One region of the Clostridium sp. Marseille-Q7071 genome, then DNA from elsewhere that is predicted to be linked to it. Evidence: a T-box and tRNA genes for the amino acid it is inferred to sense, from the RefSeq annotation. Region 1 holds a T-box; the other regions hold tRNA genes.

Region 1 (7,401 bases):
GTATATCTGAACCACTATTATAAGTATAGTCGAATTCTTGATTGGAGATATTATTTGATACAATATTATCTCTTACATTATCAGGAAGCTTTGTATAATCTTTTAATGAATAAGCTCTAACTTCTTTTAATGGTGCTTCTAAAAATTCGCGTTCATTTGGTCCATAAGAGTTTTTTTTCCTCTTCGCCATAAAAATCACTCCCTTATATAAATATGATTTAATTTAAGTATTTTTCAAAAAAGCTAGTCATTATATTAATTTACTTTCTGTCACACCACCTATAACGTGGATAGAACTTATCAATGTAAGTTAACTTTTAACCTGATATAAAATATTACTATCATTTTTAACTAGTTATTTTATTTCAGACTCTTACAGTTATTTTGCGTACAATATAAAAAATAATACTAAATATATTTTGGATAAATTATAGAATTAAAAGGAGAATATTTCTTTTTGTAGAATAAGATAATTAATGATACTAAAATTAGAGAATTTGTAATTTTATCCATATTTATGACAATTGTTATAAATATGGCTTTAATACAAATTGCAGTATAGTAAGTACTAGTATTTTAGCATATAAAAAATAACTGATCAGTATGCACATTTATTTCGTGGTATGTTATGTCTTTAGGATGGATGATAATCTAACTACTATTGGAATATATATATGCATGACGGAAAATATACTTGGCATCTTTGACTAGTTATTTCTTTATATAGTTACAATTTTTATTAAATAAGGAGGAATTAATATGACAGAATTAAGACAAGTTTATAAATGTGATATTTGCGGAAATATGATAGAGGTTGTACATGCTGCTGGAGGTAGTTTAGTTTGCTGTGGTAAACCTATGACTCTTAAAAAAGAAAATACTACTGATGCAGCTAATGAAAAGCATGTTCCTGTGTTAGAAGAAGTGGATGGAAAAGTTGTTGTTAGAATAGGTTCAGTAGAGCATCCAATGACACCAGAACATCATATTGAGTGGATAGAACTTCATACAGAAGATAGAGTTTACAGAAAATATTTAAGCGTTGATGAAAAACCAGAAGCTGTTTTTAGCACAACTCTGGATAAAGTTTTATACGCAAGAGAATATTGTAATTTGCACGGATTGTGGAAATCATAAAAACTATTGACATTATCTGCTTAATGTCATATCATATATAAAAAGAAAATTAATAAAATCGTTGAAAAGAAGTAAGTAAGCTTAAAAAACAGATTTAAAGAGAGTGATAGATGGTGGAATTATCATAATTATGCTTAAGCTGAATGGGTCTTTGAGATTCAAGATGAACTTAAAGTAGTCTTTGACGTGAACCTCCCGTTATAGAGGTAAGATATTATAATGTATCTGATAAAGAAGACTAAATTAATTAGTTTTGAATTTAGGTGGCACCGCGTATGATAGCGCCCTATGGAATTTTTCCATAGGGCTTTTTTATTTAATTTAGGGAATAATTTTAAAAGATAAAGGAGGAAGTTTTATGGAAGACAAAAAAAAGGTTATATTTAGTGGAATAAAACCTTCAGGAGATTTAACATTAGGCAACTATTTAGGAGCTATTAAGAATTGGACTAAACTTCAAGAGGAATATGAATGTTATTTTTGTGTAGTTAATTTACATGCAATTACGGTATCACAAAGTCCAGCAGAGCTTAGAAGAAGAACTTTAGAAATTTTAGCAATTTATATAGCGGCAGGCATAAATCCAGATACTAATACACTATTTATTCAGTCACATGTACCAGCTCATTGTGAGGCATCTTGGCTTTTAACTTGTAATAGTTATATGGGAGAGCTTAGCAGAATGACTCAATATAAAGATAAATCTAAGAATAGTGGAGAAAGTATAGGTGCTGGATTATTTAACTATCCAGTGCTTATGGCAGCAGATGTGCTTTTATATCAAACAGATGTGGTGCCTGTAGGAGTTGATCAAGTACAACATTTAGAACTTGCTAGGGATTTAGCTGAAAGATTTAATAGGCTATACAGTCCTACTTTTGTAATACCTGAAGCTTATGTAGGTAAAACTGGAGCTAAAATAATGGATTTACAAAATCCAGAGAAGAAAATGTCTAAATCTGAAAATAATCCAAATGGATATATATTAATTATGGATCCACCTGAGGTTATAAGAAAGAAAATTTCTAGAGCTGTTACAGATAGCTTAGGTGTAGTTAAATATAATGATGACCAATTAGGAGTTAAAAATTTAATGACCATTCTAAGCACTATAACAGGAATGACAATGGAAGAAATAGAGAAGAAATATGAAGGTTTAGGATATGCAGAATTTAAGAAGGATGTAGGAGAAGCAATAATTTCTGAGCTTGAGCCAGTTCAAAAAAAAGTTAAAGAGCTTCTAGAAAACAAGGATTATCTTGAAGAAATATATAAAAAAGGTTCAGAAAAAGCAAATTATGTAGCTACAAAGACATTAAGAAAAATGCAGAAAAAGATTGGACTTATACCAAGATAATTAGATTTATTTAAGAGATTTTGCTTCATATCTAAGTAAAATGTTGAAAATTGCATAGTAAATTGCTATAATTTACTATGCAATTAAAATATTTGGAGGTCATAAGCAATGACTACTAGAATAGCAGTTTTGGGTGGACCAAGATGTGGAAAGACTACACTTATACAACAATTATATGTTGATATGAAAATATTAGGATTAGATGTAGGCTGTGCGGCAGAATATAGTACAGAATATTTAAGAGAAAAGGGTATGATTGAAACTATCTCTGAACAATATGGTATATATTTAGGCCAAGCTAAGTTAGAAGAAGAGCTAGAAATTTTTGAGTATGCTATTACTGATTATGCTACTTTTGTTCCATACATATATGCAAGGTTTATGTTAGGTGATAAAAAACGCACTGTAAAAGAAATAGAGATATTAAAAGATCTTTATGGCCTTGCAATTAGAGATATTTCAAAATACGATTATATATTTTATGTAGGACGAGAATTTGGATACTCTAAAGATGGAGTTAGATGGCAAGATGAAGAAACTGCCAGCAAAGTAGATGAAGCTATTAAACAGTTTTTAGATGTAGAGTCTGTACCGTATATTAAATTAACGGGAAACACTAGAGAAAGAGCGAAACAAATATTAGACATAATTGGGATAAAAGGTGCAACTTCAGAAGTTGCGGGAGAAAGCATTTAGAGACTATATTTTAGTCACTAAATGTCTTTTTTATTTTAATTCTTTATTGTCAATTTTCAATTGTATAAGGTAGAAATTTAAAGAATTCAATAATGTAATTATAAAATGTATAGATTAAATTGGAAAGTAGTACATCTATATCTTAACTAAAAAATATTTTTAAAAATTGTTTTATACAAATCAATATGATATTATATAAGGTAGGTTTATTTACAGAACATAGCCTAAATCTTATAAAAATTTTATTAACTTAGCTAATTTTACTAAAGATTAAAGTGATAATAATATACAATAAATTATAGTTTTATTTTAAAATATTTATATAATTAATTAAAAGTTTATTTTAAATTGTTTCAATTTATTATAGTTAAATTTTTCTTTACAATAATAGTTATATGGATATTTATAAAACTTTAAATTTATATATTTTGTGAAGATTTAGGATAAAATAGTTAATATATTTAAATAAAGGAGCGGTACTTTTGAGCGATTACATAAAAGAAATTGAAAAAAGAAGAACCTTTGCTATAATTTCTCACCCTGACGCTGGTAAGACTACACTTACAGAAAAGTTACTTTTATATGGAGGAGCTATTAGACTTGCAGGGTCTGTTAAAGCTAGGAAAACAGCTAAACATGCTGTTTCGGATTGGATGGAAATAGAAAAAAAGAGAGGAATTTCCGTTACTTCTTCAGTAATGGAGTTTAATTACAATGGATTTTGTATAAATATATTAGATACTCCAGGACATCAGGATTTTAGTGAAGATACCTATAGAACTCTTATGGCAGCGGACAGTGCAGTTATGGTACTTGATGGGGCTAAAGGGGTTGAAGAACAAACAAGAAAGTTATTTCATGTTTGTAGTATAAGAGAAATTCCTATATTTACTTTTATAAATAAAATGGATAGAGAAACAAGAGATCCTTTTGAACTTATGGAAGAACTTGAAAATGAACTTGGAATTAAATCTTATCCAATAAATTGGCCAATAGGTACAGGAATTCACTTTAAAGGAGTCTATGATAGAGAGAAAAAAGAAATAGAAATATTTAATGCAGGGAACCATGGACAAACTGAAGTTGAAACAGATATAATTCCTATGGAAGATGAAGATGCAGTAAGAGAAGCTATTGGAGATTCACTATATGAAAAACTTTTAGAAGATATAGAGCTTTTAGATGTAGCAGGAGATGATTTTAATTATGAAAAAGTTAAAAGAGGAGAATTAACTCCTGTGTTTTTTGGAAGTGCATTAACAAATTTCGGAGTAGAACCATTTTTAGGGCATTTCTTAAATTTAACTACAGTACCATTACCTAGAATATCAGATAAAGGTAAAATAGATGTATTTTCAGAGGATTTTTCTGCCTTTGTTTTTAAGATACAAGCTAATATGAACAAAGCACATAGAGATAGAATAGCATTTATGAGAATTTGTTCAGGGAAATTTGAAAAGGGCATGGAAGTTTTCCACATTCAAGGAAATAGTAAAGTTAAACTTTCACAACCTCAGCAATTCTTGGCACAGGATAGGGAAATAGTAGAGAATGCTTATGCTGGAGATATAATAGGGGTATTTGATCCAGGTATTTTTAGTATAGGTGACACACTATGTTCTCCAAACAATAAGTTAAAATTTGAGGGAATACCAACTTTTGCACCAGAGCATTTTGCTAGAGTTAGAACAGTAGATACAATGAAAAGAAAACAATTCATAAAAGGAATAACTCAAATTTCTCAAGAGGGTGCTATTCAAGTATTTAAAGAACTTCATATAGGTACAGAACAAATTATTGTAGGTGTTGTAGGAGTACTCCAGTTTGAAGTTTTAGAATTTAGACTTAAAAATGAGTATAATGTTGATATTAAAATGGATATGCTTTCCTTTAGAAATATAAGATGGATTGAAAATTCTGATATACCAGCAGAAAAATTGAATATTACTAGTGATACTAAAGTGGTAAAAGACTTTAAAGATAGAGATTTACTGATTTTCCAAAATGATTGGGGAATAAGTTGGGCATTAGAGCATAATGATGGCCTAGTATTATCAGATATAGCTAAAAATAATGATTAAGATATTTTGAAATACCTAACAAAGAAAGCGTGATGAATTCACGCTTTCTTGCTTTTAAAAAACTAATTATAGATAGATTGGAAAAAGGAATTTAAAAATTAAGAATCATTTTTGACTCCGCTTTTAGAGATGTTTTATGGACGTAAATATTTATGAAATATATCTTGAATTATAGTAAACAAACTGATTATTAACAGCACATTTATCAAATTTCCACCAATTAAAAAGAAGAGACATATTAATAATAGTAGTAACATAAAACCGCCAAACCACCGTAAATATGTCATTTAGCTATCATCCGTTATGTAAAACTTATAAAATTTAATAAAAATATTATAAAACTTTATTGTTGATTTTATCTTTAATTTGTTCATCTTCATAAAATGCTATTTTTATTTTATATATCACTAGAAGAGATCAAATTTCTATGTAACTCATAATACGCAGAAATGCTTACTCTAATGATTAATTTATTAAGTATCTTATCTACTTAAAGCTTTATTAAGCATAAGTGAAAGTATAGTTGTAATTTTATATTTACTAATATAATGTCACATATTCAATGAATAAAAAGATAAATAGTTTTATAATAGATTTTTATAAGTAACAATAACGGTTTTCACCTACCTTTCTTCAAAGAATTTTTGAATATTTTTATAAAAATGCTTTAACTGTAGACAATATATAGAAAAGCAGAATAATAAATAAAATTTTACTTATTATATATAAGCTTTTTCTTTTAAAACAAATTTATAAACTTAATAGAACTATTCACTTATAAATTTGCAATTAAAATTAGTTTCCTCTAAAGGACAATAAAATATACAAAACTTTTTAAATATTATAAACAAAACATTGTAATTTTTTTGTTTATATGTATAATTAATATGGGAAAACTTTATGGAGGAGTGTTTAGTATGGGAAATAACAAGGTAACTACTAAGAATGGTGTAAATAGTAATACAGCATTATCATTAGTACAAGTTGCTATAATGGCTGCAATAATTTATATTGCAACTAGTATAATACATGTACCATTTATTTCTGGAGAAGGTGTACTTCACTTAGGTGATAGTGCAATTTTTGTTGCAGCAGTATTGTTAGGTAGGAAAAAGGGAGCTGTGGCAGGAGCGATAGGAATGACTTTATTTGATGTGCTTTCCCCATATATTATTTGGGCTCCATTTACTTTTATAATAAAAGGCTCAATGGCTTATATTGCTGGTGCTTTAGCTTATAGAAATGGTTATGAGGGGAAAAATTTTATGAACAACTTCTTTGCTTTTGTTATTTCAGGAGTTGTTATGATAATAGGGTATTTTTTTGCAGGTTGGATAATATATGGCTTACCTAATGCAATAGTAGCTATTCCAAGTAATGCATTGCAAGTTGCAGCTGGTATGGTTATAGCGTTACCACTAGCGACACAATTAAAAAAATACATAAAGTTTTAATAAGGTAGAGGGTATACTTCCCTCTATTTTTTATATAAAGCCTTTTATGCTAAGAATATTATCCATATGGTCTAAAATTAAAAAAGAGAGCAATTGCTCTCTTAGTATTCTAGTTATTATTTGCTATAGTTATTTCTAGAATTTTTTCTAGATTTTCTGCACTCTGGGCATCTTACTGGATCATTTTCGAATCCTTTTTCTTTGTAGAAAGCTTGCTCTCCTTCAGTGAATACAAATTCTTTTCCACAATCTTTACAAGTAATATTTCTATCTGCCATTATTAATGACCTCCTTTTAATCTAAGGACTAATTAAACAATGGATACTATCACTTTCTTTTCCTCGATTAAAGGAGGGGATAATTGCCTTGTTCTAATTAACCTTGTTCAATCTATTAGAGTTGAATAAAACCCTAATATTATTATAGCATAATTATTATATAATACAATAGAATTTTTCAAAATAAGTGGAAATTTTTTTATGAAAGTAACAATTTATGTATATGAGTAAATTAAAATTATCATCTGCATAAAATAATATAAAAGCCAGTTATGAAGAGGATTATAGAGCATATGGAAAAAAAAATTATTGGCAAAAAATAGTATATAATTTAAAATTCAAAAAATTCAAAAATAATCACAAAACTAGCATAAAAAAATATTTCAAGACCAAAGATT
Region 2 (7,401 bases), 1.7 Mb from region 1:
TGCACAATCTAAGCTTAAAATTCTCATAGTGTTAACTCCTTTATATAGTCATATCTTAAACCAGTATAATTTATAGTGACTCTTCTGCAACAAGAGCCTAATTGTGGAATTTTTTCTAAAACAATTGTTAGACTATCTTCAGGGATTAATTCTTCAATATAATTTGCCCATTCAATAACACTAACTCCATCACCAAAAATATATTCATCAAAGCCAATGGCTGCAATTTCGTCAGAATCATTAACTCTATAAACATCAAAATGGTAAAATTTTAATCTCCCATTATCATATTCATTAACTATATTAAATGTAGGACTTGTAATGTTGTCCTGTATATCTAGTCCCTTTGCAATACCTTTTGTTAAGTGAGTTTTACCCGTACCTAGATCACCTATAAGGCAGATAATATCCCCACTATTGCAAAGCTTACCTATTTGAACACCTAGTCCTTCTGTCTCTTCTATAGTATTAACGATAAATTCCATTAAGTTCACCTCATTTAATATTTTAGCCCAAAAGCAATAAAAAGAAAAGGCAATAGACAAAGTATTGCCATAGTAGTTGTAAACTATAACTAAAAATAAATATTATTAAAATGTCTTTGAAAAATAACTAATTATTTTCTGAAGGCACATTAGTAGAATTTTTTTGAGCCTTAGCAATTAAAGTATCTTTCATATGCTTAACTGCTTTTTTACATATAAATCCATTGCTAGCCATATCATCTAGTATACTAAATGCTTCATACATATACATTCCTTTTCTATAAGGCCTATCCTCTGTTAAAGCTTGATAAATATCACAAACTCCTATTATTCTAGCTTCTTCAGAGATTTCTTCAGCTTTTAATTTTCTAGGATATCCTTCACCATTAAGTTTTTCATGATGATTACAAGCCCAATCACATATATCAGATATTTCCTCAATTCTATCTAATATTAGCTTTGTGTAATAGGTATGAGATTTAATAATTGAAAATTCCTCATTAGTTAGTGAGGTATTTTTATCTAAAATATCATTAGGAATAGCCACCTTTCCTATATCATGCAAAAGTCCTGCAATTTTCATCTTTAAGCATTTAGAATCACTATATCCAATATGCTTTGAAACCTCATAAGCAAGGTTTGCAATACCTCTAGAGTGGCTTGCAGTAAAAGAACTTTTATTGTCTATTATAGAAGCAAAAATATCTGCTATATATTCAAATTCTTCTAAAGTAACATAAGTAATATCTTTAGGTAAAATATCTTGTAATATAAAAGGAAAGAAAGGTGTATTGTTTATATCTAGCCAAAAACTTTCAGCAGGACATATCTCTAAAAATGCCTTTACTATTTTAGGAGAAAAAATTATTCCTTCATTTTTCTTAACATATTCTATTATTTTATCTTTCTGCATATAAAAAGGTATAGCTTCATCATATAAAATTTCTACAGAATCTGCTAGTCTTATGATTTGACTTTCAATAGGAGTTAAATAATTTTTCAGTTTCATTGCTCCACTACCATCATAATTTTCATGATGATATAAAATGATATCATACATATGGATAAACATAGGGATTTTTAATATCATATTAGCACCTTCAATACAGTGCTCTTTTATATATTCTTTAAAGGTATGAGCTTTATCAAAAATACCTTGACATCCAATATCATGGAGCATAGCTGATATATATAAGTTTTTATATGATTCATCACTTAACTGTAACTGTTTACCTATTCTTAATGAAATATAAGTTGTTCGATTAGAATGATGAGAAAATTTCAACTTAGTGCTATTATTACTATCTATATCTTCCATCATTTTTAATCCCATATCAGAATTAACCATAGCTAAATCAAGAGCAATTGAAAGTGCGTGAACTATTTTATTTAAACTAATTTTCATAAATCAACCCCACTTAGGCATCTGGGGGAAAATAACAATTGAAAGATGCCGTATCCTATATTAAATATTTACTCAAATCAAACTATATTTATGTAAAAAAACTAAACTTATATAAATATATTATCATAGAGAGTACCAATTAATGAACATTTTATTATAATTATATATTATAACGATAAAAATACTTAGGAAATATTTAAAAATTCTAATAATTGATATATAATATTCATGAGTACCTTAATACAAGGAGGGATAAACAATGTTTGTAAGCAATTTAATGTTGACAAGAGATAAACTTATAACTGTTACGCCAAAAATGACAATAGGTGAGGCGTTAGAACTTATGGAAGAGCATGGATTTTTATCAATTCCAGTTGCAGAAGAAAATAAGTTTATTGGAGCTATATCAAAAGAAAAAATATACACTTATTATTATGAGAAATGTGTAGAAAGAGAATGTTTACTTTCTGATTTTTTAGTAGAAAACGTTATGAGAACTGATGTACCAACAATAAAACCATTGGAACAAGTTGAAGAAGCAGCACACTTCTTAGAAACTAGAAGTGTTTCATTTATAGCAGTTGTAGATGAACGTGGAGATTTTAAAGGTATAGTAACTCACTATGGAATATTCCATCAATTTACTGAACTATTTGGATTAAATAAAGGACATCGTTTAGCAATCATAGCACATGATATTCCAGGACAAATATCAAAACTATCTAAGATTATTACTGAAAATAAAGGAGACATAATAAGTTTTGTTGTTGTAGATCCAAAGAGCAAAACAGAAGTTAAAGAAATTGTGGTAAGGGTTAGAACAGAAAACTTTGATGAGATATTATCAAAAGTTAAATCCTCAGGTTTTAATGTGCAATAATAATTAAAATATGGATAAGCTTAAATTAGGAGTTTAAAAAAAATAACAAGATAAAGAGGTTAGCCTATTTTATATAATATAAAGCGTTAGGGTTTGTTCGTAGTGATGCTATGAGAAGGATTTGATAACGTAGTATAATGGAAAATAGGCTAACATACTGGATTGTTATTTTTTAAGAAACTATAAAAAATTTATAAGAAATGAATTTAAATTTTTCATTTGAAAGCGGAAGTAATTTTGTAAAATTGGATAAATCACTTTAATAAAATTCATATTGTATTTATAAAAAGAATGTGATATAATTAATCTCGTTATAGGGGTATGGCTCAATTGGTAGAGTAGTGGTCTCCAAAACCATTGGTTGCGGGTTCGAGTCCTGCTGCCCCTGCCAAGAACTCAGTAAACTTTGTTTTACTGAGTTCTTTTATTTTATTAGAAAATCAATATAAGTTATTTAATTTTAGAACAGGTATATTTCTATATATAGATATGCTACCTTAAAAATTGATGTATAGTTGAATATAGCTACACCCTTAAGTATTTTAATTCACAACTTAAGATAATGCACAATTCAAAATTCACAATTAAGGTTGAAATTAGTTTTAATCAAACTAATTTCTTTAATAGATTTTTTTATAGAAGTGACTATGTCACTTTAAAAATAAATCAATTAAAGACTTCTTCCAATAAAGGAAAAGTATCAAAAATTCTTCATTCTCAATAGCCAATTCTCAATTGTATAAGGGTTTCCCCGAGATGCAGTATAGCTCGGAATAATACTAATAAACTTAACTAGTACTATGGAGAAACTACAGCTGCTAATTTTTCATAAAAAGCGACTATATTACTTTAAAAATAAATCAATTCTAAATTTCTCAGCTCTTGCTGAGAAATATCCACAATTGTGAATTGTGAACTGTGAGTTGTGAATTCAACAGTTTCAGCTATGATACTAAAAAAGACCAATTATTTTCATGTATATTAATTTTAGAGCTGATATATCTATAGGTCATTGTTTATATTAGTATAGAAAATTATATAATAGAGCAAATATTTTTAAAATTCTATATTAATTATTGTTTCATTAATATATGACAGCATAAGACAATAATCCCGAATATTCTTTTTATTTCAAATTCATGTTATAATCATTTATGTACAATCTATAATTTAATATATTTATAGAGATTATACTTAATTATTAGGAGGTAAAGTATGAGTACTTTAATTAATACTAAAGTAAAAGATTTTAATTTAAGATTTGCGGAAGAGAAAGATATTCCTTTAGTTCTAGAGTTTATTAAGGAATTAGCAGATTATGAGAAATTATTACATGAGGTTGTTGCTACAGAAGAAATTTTAAAAGAATCATTATTTGAACGTAAGGTAGCAGAAGTTGTAATTGGAGAATATGAAGGTAAACCAGTAGGTTTTGCATTGTTTTTTCACAATTTTTCAACATTTTTGGGACGACCAGGTATTTATTTAGAAGATTTATATGTAAAGCCAGAAATGAGAGGAAAAGGATTTGGAAAAATACTACTTTCATTTTTAGCTAAGCTTGCTGTAGATAGAAATTGTGGTAGACTTGACTGGTGGTGTCTTGACTGGAATGAGCCGTCAATTAAGTTTTATAAACAGATAGGAGCAGTTCCTATGGATGAATGGACTGTTTATAGAGTGCATAACGAAGCATTGTCTAATTTGGCAGAAAATTTTAATAATTAAAATCAATAAGACGTAAATTAAAGGGGTTATTTTTAATAACCCCAATTATCATAACTATATTGATATCTCTATAAAATAATTAAACTTTTTACAGAGATATCAATTGTGGATTAATTATTCTGTAAATCCTTTTTCTTGCATATTCTTTTGATTTAGAAATAATGCCATTCCTGTTTTCATTTTCTTAAAATTCATTTTTTCATAGAATACTTCCTTACCAGGTGAAGCATATAATATAAAATTACATTGAGGTAAGCTTTTGGTAATATTATCTATAACTATTCTTCCAATTCCTTTGCTTTGATATTCTGGTAATACAGCAATATCATAAATTGCAGCTTGATAGACTCCATCGGAAATAGCACGACCAAAACCAACTAAAGTATCATCATCAAAAACAAATACAACTGCATGGCTATTCTCAAAAGCTTTTTTATGTATCTCGCCTTCAAAATATGCCATTCCAACTCTTTTTAAAGTTTCAGATACGTAATTCCAATCTATATTTAAGCAGTCATATTGAATTCTAAAATCCATAAGATTCCTCCTAATTTTAAATATTTTCTTAAATATTTAAATGTCTCTTCTTAAATTTATAGTTTGTATTTAGATATATATTTTAAATTATTATACTACATATGAAAATACAAAATACATTATAAGTAATGAATAGAATATGGCAAGTAAATTGAAAAGAGAGTTAATCAATGGAAATCTGTAAATAGAAAATTGAGATTAAAATTAGTTTTTTCACCTCAGGGGTTTAACTTATAATATAACTGCAGGTTAGATTTTTGTAGTTATTTTAAAGTTAATTAAGACTTATAATTTTCATATAGGCCCCAGGGGTGAAAAGCTCGTAATTGCCTATTGTCAATTCTCAATTGCATAAGCTATTTTTGATTTCTATCTAAAAATTCTAATATATCACCATAGACTTCTTCTTTATTAACTTCATTTAATATCTCATGTCTTGCATTATCATAAAGCTTCATGTCGACTTTTTTAATGCCTACATCTTTTAGACTATTTTGAAGCCTTTTAACGCCTTGTCCCATTAATCCTACAGGATCTTTTTTACCTGCCACTAATAATATAGGTAAATTTGGAGGTATTTTACTTAAATTTTCATGTTTGTAATTGTTTTTAAGTCCTTTTAACAAATGATAAAAATATGATGTGGAATGTATAGTGCCACACATAGTATCTTCAAGATATTTATCCACTTCCTTAGTATCTCTTGTAAGCCAATCAGAATTTGTTCGATTAGGCTTAAATTTACTATTAAAATTTCCAAAACTTAATTTATCCATAAGAGTAGCGGGAGCTTTAGGCCCTTTTTTCTTCATTTCCATTTTAGCTACCAATGTCCCAAAGGAAAATTTAAGATTTTGTTTTCCATTACTTCCAGATAAAATTAATGCTTTTAACTCACTGCCATAAAGTTCACTATATCTTAAAGAAATAAAGGAACCCATGCTGTGACCTAATAAGAATACAGGCAATTTAGGATTCTCTTTTTTTATTATATCTGTTAATTCTTTAAGATTGTCTACCATAAGATGAAATACATCACCTTCACCCATGTATCCAAGTTCATTAGGACTTGTTTTACCATGACCTCTATGGTCATCAGCGTAAACGATATACCCGTTTTCGTTTAGAAATCTTGCAAAATCATCATATCTTCCTGCGTGTTCAGCCATTCCGTGAACTATCTGTACTACTCCTTTTATTTCTGATTCTTCTGGAGTCCATTTATATACATGTATATCTTTTTCTAGTTTATCCTCAAAATAAAAATTGCCTAATGCCAATGTAATCATCCCCTTTTAATTTTATAAAAATAATAATTAGAAGATTTTAATATCCCAACTATTATGGAAACCTATCTTCTTATTTGATGGAAAATGTATCACTCATCTTTGATTAGCTATTTTTCTTTATATACACTATTGTAATTTGCTACAATGAATTTTGTTATTGTTTCTATAGGTATTTCATTAATTTTAAGGATATTTTGAATTAAGAAACCATCTATTGTAGCAGAAATTAATGAGGCCATTGCATAAAAGCTATTATCATTTTTTTTATATATTTTCTTTAACCCCTTAATTATAGCTTCTTTGCTATAGTTGTAGTTTTCCTTAAAGTATTCCTCAAGTTTTTTATTTCCCATTAATGCCTCGCTTATAAGATATATATGGAGTTTTCCTCTAAATTCTTGAGACAAAATAGATTTGTAAACTGTAGATAAAATTTCTTCAGGGCTACTTTCATCTTCAATAGTTTCTATCCAGTTTACAAGTTGATCAGTTAAGGCTTTAAGATGCCTGTCTGCTATATCATATATCAGTTCATCTTTAGTGGGATAGTAGTAGTAAAGAGTGCCTTTACTAATTTCACATTCTTTTGATATATCTGAAAGACTGGTATTTTTAACACCTTTTAATTCAATAATTTTTGTAGCTTTTTCTATGATAATTTCTTTAGTGCTTTTTTCCATAAAAAACCTCCTATCGGTCGGCTGGCTGATTGTAAAATGATTTTACTGCTAACTTGGGTAATTGTCAATAATTTATGATAATGAATATGGATATATAGATATATCAGCTCTAAATTTAATCTATCTCTGAAAATAATTAGAACTTATTGATATTGTCACTAAAACCACCAAATTCAAAATTCACAGTTCACAATTCACAATTTCGGATATTTCTCAGTGGTAACTGAGAAATTTAGAATTGATTAACTGTAGCGGCGATCAGTGTTCTTCATATATTATTGAATAAATATTAAACTATAAGGCGTATTAAAAATAACTGATGAACACCGTTGACATCTACAATAAAACACTAGCAATCGCATTGCTAGTTAAAAATTCATTAAAGAAATTATTTTGA
Region 3 (7,401 bases), 1.7 Mb from region 1:
CCTTATTTCAGTCATAGTAAGCTTAATTATTACTTTTACAGTTAAAGGAATAGAATTCAATATAATTTTATTAACAAGTGTAGTTGTAGTAAGCTCAATAATTTTTACATTAATAGGATTAATAACAGGGATGTATTCAAAAACTTTAAATCACTATTTTTTAATAGCAACACTGGTAGGTATATTAATAGCAATTCCACTTTTAAATTATTTTAAAGTTACAAGCTTTAGACCTTTCAATCTATTTCCTACTTATATAGCCATAGCCTTAATTGAAGGAGCTATTTATAGAAGTGAAATTAATATTATATATTTTCTAATCTCTATAATTTGGATGATGGTATTATATTATTTAGCAGAAATAACTCTAAAAGATAAGTTTGTTTAGGGTAGGTGAAAACATGAAAAAATTATTAATTTTAATAAAGGAAGATTTAAAAAACATATATAAAGATCCTATGTATTTAATTTCTTTTACTTGTCCATTATTATTAATTATATTTTGTACAATAGGAATTAAATTTATAGAGAGTAAGTTTAGAATGTCTTTAAGCAATTACTATGCTCTTATACTGTGGATGGCATTAATAATGACACCTTTTCTTATAGGAGTACTTGTAGGATTAATATTATTAGATGAAAAAGATCAAAATTTAATAATATATTTTTCTGTAACACCCCTTAAAAGAATAAATTACTTAATATACAGATTATCAATGCCTTTTGCCATTAGTTTTATAATGAACTTAATATTATTCATAACTACAAATTTAATAAAAGCTAGAATGATTAATATTTTTATAATAGTATTTCTAACCTCACTTTTAGCACCTATAACTACAATTTTTATGGGAGCTTTTGGAGAAAATAAACTTCAAGGATTAACATTAACTAAGCTTTGTAGTTTTATATTGTTTATACCTGCAATAAATTATTTTATAGATAGTAAAATAAAATTTCTAACCTATATAATACCTAATTATTATAGTTTAGAAATAATAAGAAATAACTATATAAATGGAAAGATTTTAGTTTTTAGTTTAGCTGTAAATATAGCATGGATATTTTTATTAGGAAGAAAATTAGTGAACCAATAATGTTTTTTGAATTAATTTAAATTTATTGTATGACTTTTAAAGTTTTACTAAAGGATGAGCGAGAAAATAAGATTATTCCTAAATTACATGAAAGATTTGCTACTAGAATTAAAGAAATAGAAAATAGAATTAATATTTTAAAAAAGCGAATACTCAATTTAATGTAGTATTCACTGATTGTTATTTTAGTTAAGATATAGAGAAGAAGCTGAGTTAAGTAGAACAATCCTATAAGGCTTAGTAGCTGAGCATTTAGCATTACTAGTTTTTAAGCCTTTTAGGTTTGTGAAAACAAAACCTCAGATAAATTCTCTAGAAAGTTTTTTAAAAATATTATAAAAATTGTATATTATCTATATTTAAGTTATAAGTTACATCTTTTCTCTCAACTATAACTTTTATTTTATCCTTTACTTCTTCATCCTCCATAACTTTTGTTAAAAGCTCCTTAGTAGGATTTATACAGTAAGGTATTCCTACAGACTTAAACATAGTAAAATCACCAGATGTATCACCATATGCATAACTTCTTTCAAGATCTATATTATATTTTTCTTTCAATTCCATCAATGCTTTTTCTTTACTTTCAGAATCCCACATAGGTATTATGTCACCTGTATAAGTTTCATTTTCATCTAGCAAGTATATTGAGCCTCTATAATCATCCATATTGTATTTGTTTGACATCTCTCTTACAAGCTCAATTGGAGAACCAGATATAGCAATAACTATATGACCTTGTTCTTTATGCCATCTTATTCTCTCTCTTGAAAATGTATATACTCTATCCCCTTTTTGTTCTATTACTTTTTTTGCAATGTAATCTATATGATTTTTACTTATACCTTTTATAGCTTCTATATATATATCTACCATTTTTAACAAATAAGTATCGTAATCACCTTGTCTTTTATCCCATTTAATAAAAGATGGTCTAACTTCACTATACCATTTTTTTTCTTCTACTAATTCATATTTTATTATCTTTTTAAAAACTTCTGTTATCAAACCTTCTCTATATATTGTTCCATCAATATCAAAAAATGCTGCGATATTTCCCATAGTATTCACTCCTAACAATATTGAATTTTTTTATATTTAATAATAGATTGTATCATATTATTAAATAATGTCAAAAAATAAATCATTATTTTAAAATATTAATATTTATATACATATATAGATATGCCAATTTAAAATTAATGTATACATCAAAAAGCTGGTACTTTTTATTGTTTTAAATTAGAACTATTCAATTTGTAATTCATCTTATAGAAGTTTCTTCCTTATTTGATTTACAATTTGCAGTTAATGTTGAAATTAATTTTTTTACTAGCAATACAATTCCCGGCTCTCCACCTCTGGGGGACAGTAGTGAATCCCTGAAAGGGTTCCACTGAGGTGCAGTATAGTTTGGGCAATACTAATAAATTTAACTAGTACTATGAAGAAATTATAGGAATTAAGAATTAATTCTAAATTTCTCAGCTTCTGCTGAGAAATATCCACAATTGTGAATTTTGAATTGTGAATTGTGAATTAAGTTAAGTTTTACATTGTGAACTGTGGATTAAATTAAGTTGTAAATTGTTTTAAAATATAAAGATACTGAACCATATTTATATTGACAATATATACTAAAATATGATAAAATAATCTTCGTTATAGGGGTATGGCTCAATTGGTAGAGTAGTGGTCTCCAAAACCATTGGTTGCGGGTTCGAGTCCTGCTGCCCCTGCCAAATACCTAATATTTTTTAGGTAACTTTTTTAGGGTAGTTAAATAATTTATAGCGTTTAAATTTGAGATATTAAAAATGTCCTTCAATTGAATTTGGGGGATATTTTTATGTATTTATAAAAAACATGAAATTTATAGAGATACTAGAATATAATATTATAAATCACTTGACTTAATCAGATAATTGTTAAGTAAATCAATTGTCTAAATTTACATTAAATAAATATAAATAAATTGTAGAATTTTCTTGATAGCTTTGGTATAATCTAAGCTGATAGCTTTATTATATAGGTTATCATTTTATAAATTTAAGAGATAAATATTAAGAATTTTATTTTGAGATAAGAGGGATATTATGAGTACGGATAAGTCGATAAGTAGTAAAAACCAATTATTTAAAATAAATAAAGAAGAGGGGTTAATGGAGAAAATAGGAGCAACAGTATCTTAATAAAGAAGTAGTTTAAACAATATTAAGATAACGTTGGTTAACGCTTTGGAGTTTGTCCTAAATTTATAAAGTAATTTATAATCCATATACAAAGACAGCTAGTTTTATCAAAGAGATAAATACTTATGAAATCTACACCCCTGCAATTTTTATGCAAGGGGTTTTTTATTTTTATAAAACATGATTTAAGGAAATTGATGATTTGCAATTAAAATTGTGAATTATATAAAGTTAGTAATTTTAAATTTACATAAACAAACAATATAAGGTAGGGGTGATTTTCTTGATTGACGTAATGGTTCAATTAGAAGGTATTAGCAAAAGATTCGTAGGAAGTGATTCCTTAGCAGTTAAAGAGGTTTCTCTAGATATTAGGAAGGGAGAATTTTTAACAATTTTAGGTCCCAGTGGGTGTGGTAAAACAACAACATTAAGAATGATAGCAGGATTTGAAGATCCAAGTATAGGTTCTATCTTTATAGATGAAGAAGACGTATCAAAAGTACCTGCATACAAAAGATGTGTTAACACAGTATTCCAAAGTTATGCATTATTTCCTCATATGAATATTTTTGAAAATGTAGCTTTTGGCTTAAAAGTTAAAAATGTATCAGAAAGCCAAATTAAAGCAAGAGTAAGTGAAATGTTAAAAATGGTTCAGCTTGAAGGTTATGAAAATAGAATGCCAAATGAGCTTTCAGGTGGGCAAAAGCAAAGGGTTGCTATAGCAAGAGCAGTTATAAATAATCCAAAAGTGCTTTTATTAGATGAACCTTTAGGAGCATTAGACTTAAAACTTAGAAAACAAATGCAATTAGAGCTAAAACAGCTTCAAAGGAAATTAGGTATTACATTTATTTATGTAACTCACGATCAAGAAGAGGCATTAACTATGTCTGATAGGATTGTAGTTATGAATAAAGGTGTTATAGAACATGTTGGCACTCCAGCAGAAATCTATGAAAAACCAAGAACTAAGTTTGTTGCAAACTTTATTGGTGAAACTAATTTATTTGAAGGCACAATTTTAGAAAAAGGTGAAGACAGATATCTTATAAATAAAGATGCTGGAGAAGAAATACTAATAAGTGATTCTCCGATTTCTATGGCACAGGAAATTTGTCTTGCAATTAGACCAGAAAGAATTAAACTTTCAAATAATGTTGATATTGGAATGGTTGGAATAAAGGTAAATGTTAAAGAGAGAATTTATAATGGTTCGGTTATTAAAACCGTTGTTGTTACTAAAAATGGCATGGAGTTCGTTGTATCAGAACCTATAAGTGACGTATACTCCTTAGATGCCCATAATAAACCATACGTGTTTGCCACATGGAATCCTAAACACGCAGTGGTGGTACAATAATGTGGGGTAAACTTAGCAAGGCTTTTTCAAACTTTCTTGGAAAGCTATTGCGTAGGACAGAAAATAAAAATGCTTCATTAGAAAGTCAAGAGGGTTTTAAGAGAAGATTTTTAAAGTCTGCCCCAATATTTAAAACCATAGGTCCAGTCGCCATATGGTTAATTACATTTTTTATTGTTCCATTACTTCTTGTGCTAATAGTTAGCTTTCTATCAAGAGGTGAATATGGAGATATCCAGTTACCTTTTACATTGGACAATTATAAAAGATTATTATCTCCTATATACGGACAAATATTAATCAAGACATTAATTATTTCTATTAGTACCACTGTAGGATGTTTGATTATAGGATATCCATTTGCATATTTTATAGGAAGAGCTAATAAAAAATATAGAGGACTTCTATTACTTTTAGTTATACTTCCATTTTGGACTAATTCTTTAGTTCGTACCTATGCATGGATAATATTATTAAGAACGGAAGGGGTAATTAATACCTATTTAATGAGATTTGGACTTATTTCCAATCCAATACAAATGCTTTATACAGATGGTGCTGTGCTTATAGGAATGCTTTATATAATGCTACCATTTATGGTGCTTCCTATTTACACTTCTATAGAAAAATTAGATATGAGTTATATAGAAGCTGCCAATGATCTTGGTGCTTCACCATATAAAACTTTTAAAGAAATAACTCTACCTTTAACTATGCCTGGTATTGTAGCAGGATGTATGCTTGTATTTATACCAACATTAGGTTATTTCTTTATATCAGATTTAATGGGTGGAAGTAAGACGATGCTTATTTCTAACCTGATTAAAAATCAGTTCCTAACCTCCAGAGACTGGCCATTTGGTTCAGCTATAGCAGTAATTGTAATAATACTAATGCTCATAGCTATTGGCCTTTACTTTAAAGGAACTACACCGAAAAAGGGCACAGAGGAGGTTAGTAGTTAATGGATAAGAAAAAAAATCTGTTAAGTAAAATATATGCAGCTTTAGTATATGGATTTTTATATTTACCAATTTTAGTTTTAGTAGTATTTTCTTTTAATAAATCAAAATTAAATGCTACATGGTCGGGATTTACACTAGATTGGTATAGAAGTTTATTAAATAATGCTCAAATATTAGAGGCGCTAAAAAATAGTTTAATTATAGCCTTTGTGAGTACTTTTTTTGCAGTAGTTATAGGTACATTAGCTGCTATTGGTATGTATAGATATAAGTTTAAGGGAAAAAAGGTTATGGAAGGATTATTATATATTCCAGTAGTTATTCCAGAAATAGTTATGGGTATATCAATGCTTGCCTTTTTTTCCTTACTTAATTTAGAAGCAGGATTATTAACTTTAATACTTGCGCATATAACGTTTTGTATTGCTTATGTTATTATAGTGGTTAGAGCAAGATTAGACGGATTTGATATTGCTTTAGAAGAGGCTGCACTAGATCTTGGTGCTACACCTTGGCAGACCTTAACTAAGGTTACATTGCCAGTAATATCACCAGGGATTATAGCAGGAGGATTGCTTGCCTTCACTTTATCATTAGATGATGTTATTATAAGCTTTTTTGCTTCTGGACCAGATAGTAATACACTGCCACTTAAGATATTTTCAATGGTTAAGTTTGGTGTTACTCCGGAAATAAATGCTCTATCAACAGTGATGATGGTATTTACTTTAAGTATGGTACTTATTGCTGAAGGTATAAGAAAAAATGCTCTTAAAAACAAGAAGATTAAAAAAGCATTATCAGCAGTAGTAGTTTCGCTAATGGTATTTGGAGCAGGATTTGTTATGTTCGGAAATGTAGGACAAACTGAAAAAGAAGTATTAAATCTATTTAACTGGTCTGAATTCTTACCTCAATCAGTTGTAGAACAGTTTGAAAAAGAATACAACGTAAAGGTTAATTACGCTACTTTTTCTTCAAATGAAGAAATGCTTGCAAAGCTTATGGGCGGAAATATACCTTATGACCTAGTAGTTACTAGTGACTATGCTATTGAGATAATGATTAAGCAAAAACTAATTCAAGAAATAGATAAGGCTAATGTACCTAATCTTGTGAACATAGATAAAAATGTATTAGATTTAGGGTTTGATCCTAATAATAAATATAGTCTACCTTATATGTGGGGAGGCAATTATATAGTAGTGGATAGAAGCAAGATATCAAAAGAAATTACATCCTTTGATGGATTATGGGATAGTGATTTTAAAAATTCTATGGTTATCTTAGATGACCCAAGAGTTATTGTAGGTATGGCGCTTCAAAAGAATGGATATTCTATAAACACTACAAACCCTGAAGAACTTAAAAAGGCGAAGGAAGATCTAATAAAGCTAATGCCAAATGTAAAAGCTTTTGATAGTGAATCGCCAAAAACCTTATTAATAAATGGAGAAGCTTCAATAGGATATGTATGGGGTACAGAAGCATATCTTGCCAAACTTGAGAATCCTAATTTAGAAACAGTTCTAACAAAAGAAGGGGTAGTTCCACAGTATGATAACTTTGTTATACCAGCAAAGGCTAAAAACAAAAAATTAGCAGAGGAATTTATAAACTTCATTTATAGACCAGAAATTAGTGCTCAAGTATCAGAAGAGTTCCCTTATGCAAACCCAAATCAAGCAGCTTATCCTCTAATTGATCCAGGTAAGTTAAATGACATAGCTGTTTATCCACCAAGAGAGGCAGTAGAAGGTAATGAACTTATTAAAGATGTA

What was found. The T-box of region 1 lies ahead of trpS (tryptophan--tRNA ligase). A T-box ahead of a tRNA ligase gene usually reads a tRNA of that ligase, here a tRNA-Trp.
Region 2: it has a tRNA-Trp gene. The T-box ahead of trpS (tryptophan--tRNA ligase) is inferred to sense a tRNA for this amino acid. The anticodon was not compared.
Region 3: it has a tRNA-Trp gene. The T-box ahead of trpS (tryptophan--tRNA ligase) is inferred to sense a tRNA for this amino acid. The anticodon was not compared.

The regions. Positions count from the first base shown of each region.
Region 1 covers NZ_CBCOPR010000001.1:1,903,413-1,910,813, forward strand. Annotated here, with positions in the region: gene ACWPW7_RS08795 (hypothetical protein) at 1-190, opposite strand, end outside; gene ACWPW7_RS08800 (desulfoferrodoxin) at 760-1,137, shown strand; T-box leader at 1,190-1,429, shown strand; gene trpS (tryptophan--tRNA ligase) at 1,496-2,494, shown strand; gene ACWPW7_RS08810 (AAA family ATPase) at 2,603-3,190, shown strand; gene ACWPW7_RS08815 (peptide chain release factor 3) at 3,673-5,271, shown strand; gene ACWPW7_RS08820 (ECF transporter S component) at 6,189-6,725, shown strand; gene ACWPW7_RS08825 (zinc-ribbon domain-containing protein) at 6,842-7,003, opposite strand.
Region 2 covers NZ_CBCOPR010000001.1:202,226-209,626, reverse strand. Annotated here, with positions in the region: gene tsaB (tRNA (adenosine(37)-N6)-threonylcarbamoyltransferase complex dimerization subunit type 1 TsaB) at 1-27, opposite strand, end outside; gene tsaE (tRNA (adenosine(37)-N6)-threonylcarbamoyltransferase complex ATPase subunit type 1 TsaE) at 24-485, opposite strand; gene ACWPW7_RS00940 (HD-GYP domain-containing protein) at 613-1,890, opposite strand; gene ACWPW7_RS00935 (CBS domain-containing protein) at 2,150-2,770, shown strand; tRNA gene ACWPW7_RS00930 (tRNA-Trp) at 3,086-3,161, shown strand; gene ACWPW7_RS00925 (GNAT family N-acetyltransferase) at 3,986-4,498, shown strand; gene ACWPW7_RS00920 (GNAT family N-acetyltransferase) at 4,613-5,035, opposite strand; gene ACWPW7_RS00915 (alpha/beta hydrolase) at 5,392-6,315, opposite strand; gene ACWPW7_RS00910 (TetR/AcrR family transcriptional regulator) at 6,432-7,004, opposite strand.
Region 3 covers NZ_CBCOPR010000001.1:174,642-182,042, reverse strand. Annotated here, with positions in the region: gene ACWPW7_RS00795 (fluoroquinolone export ABC transporter permease subunit) at 1-388, shown strand, start outside; gene ACWPW7_RS00790 (hypothetical protein) at 402-1,097, shown strand; gene ACWPW7_RS00785 (hypothetical protein) at 1,127-1,264, shown strand; gene ACWPW7_RS00780 (HAD-IB family hydrolase) at 1,431-2,159, opposite strand; tRNA gene ACWPW7_RS00775 (tRNA-Trp) at 2,764-2,839, shown strand; gene ACWPW7_RS00770 (ABC transporter ATP-binding protein) at 3,573-4,655, shown strand; gene ACWPW7_RS00765 (ABC transporter permease) at 4,655-5,620, shown strand; gene ACWPW7_RS00760 (extracellular solute-binding protein) at 5,620-7,401, shown strand, end outside.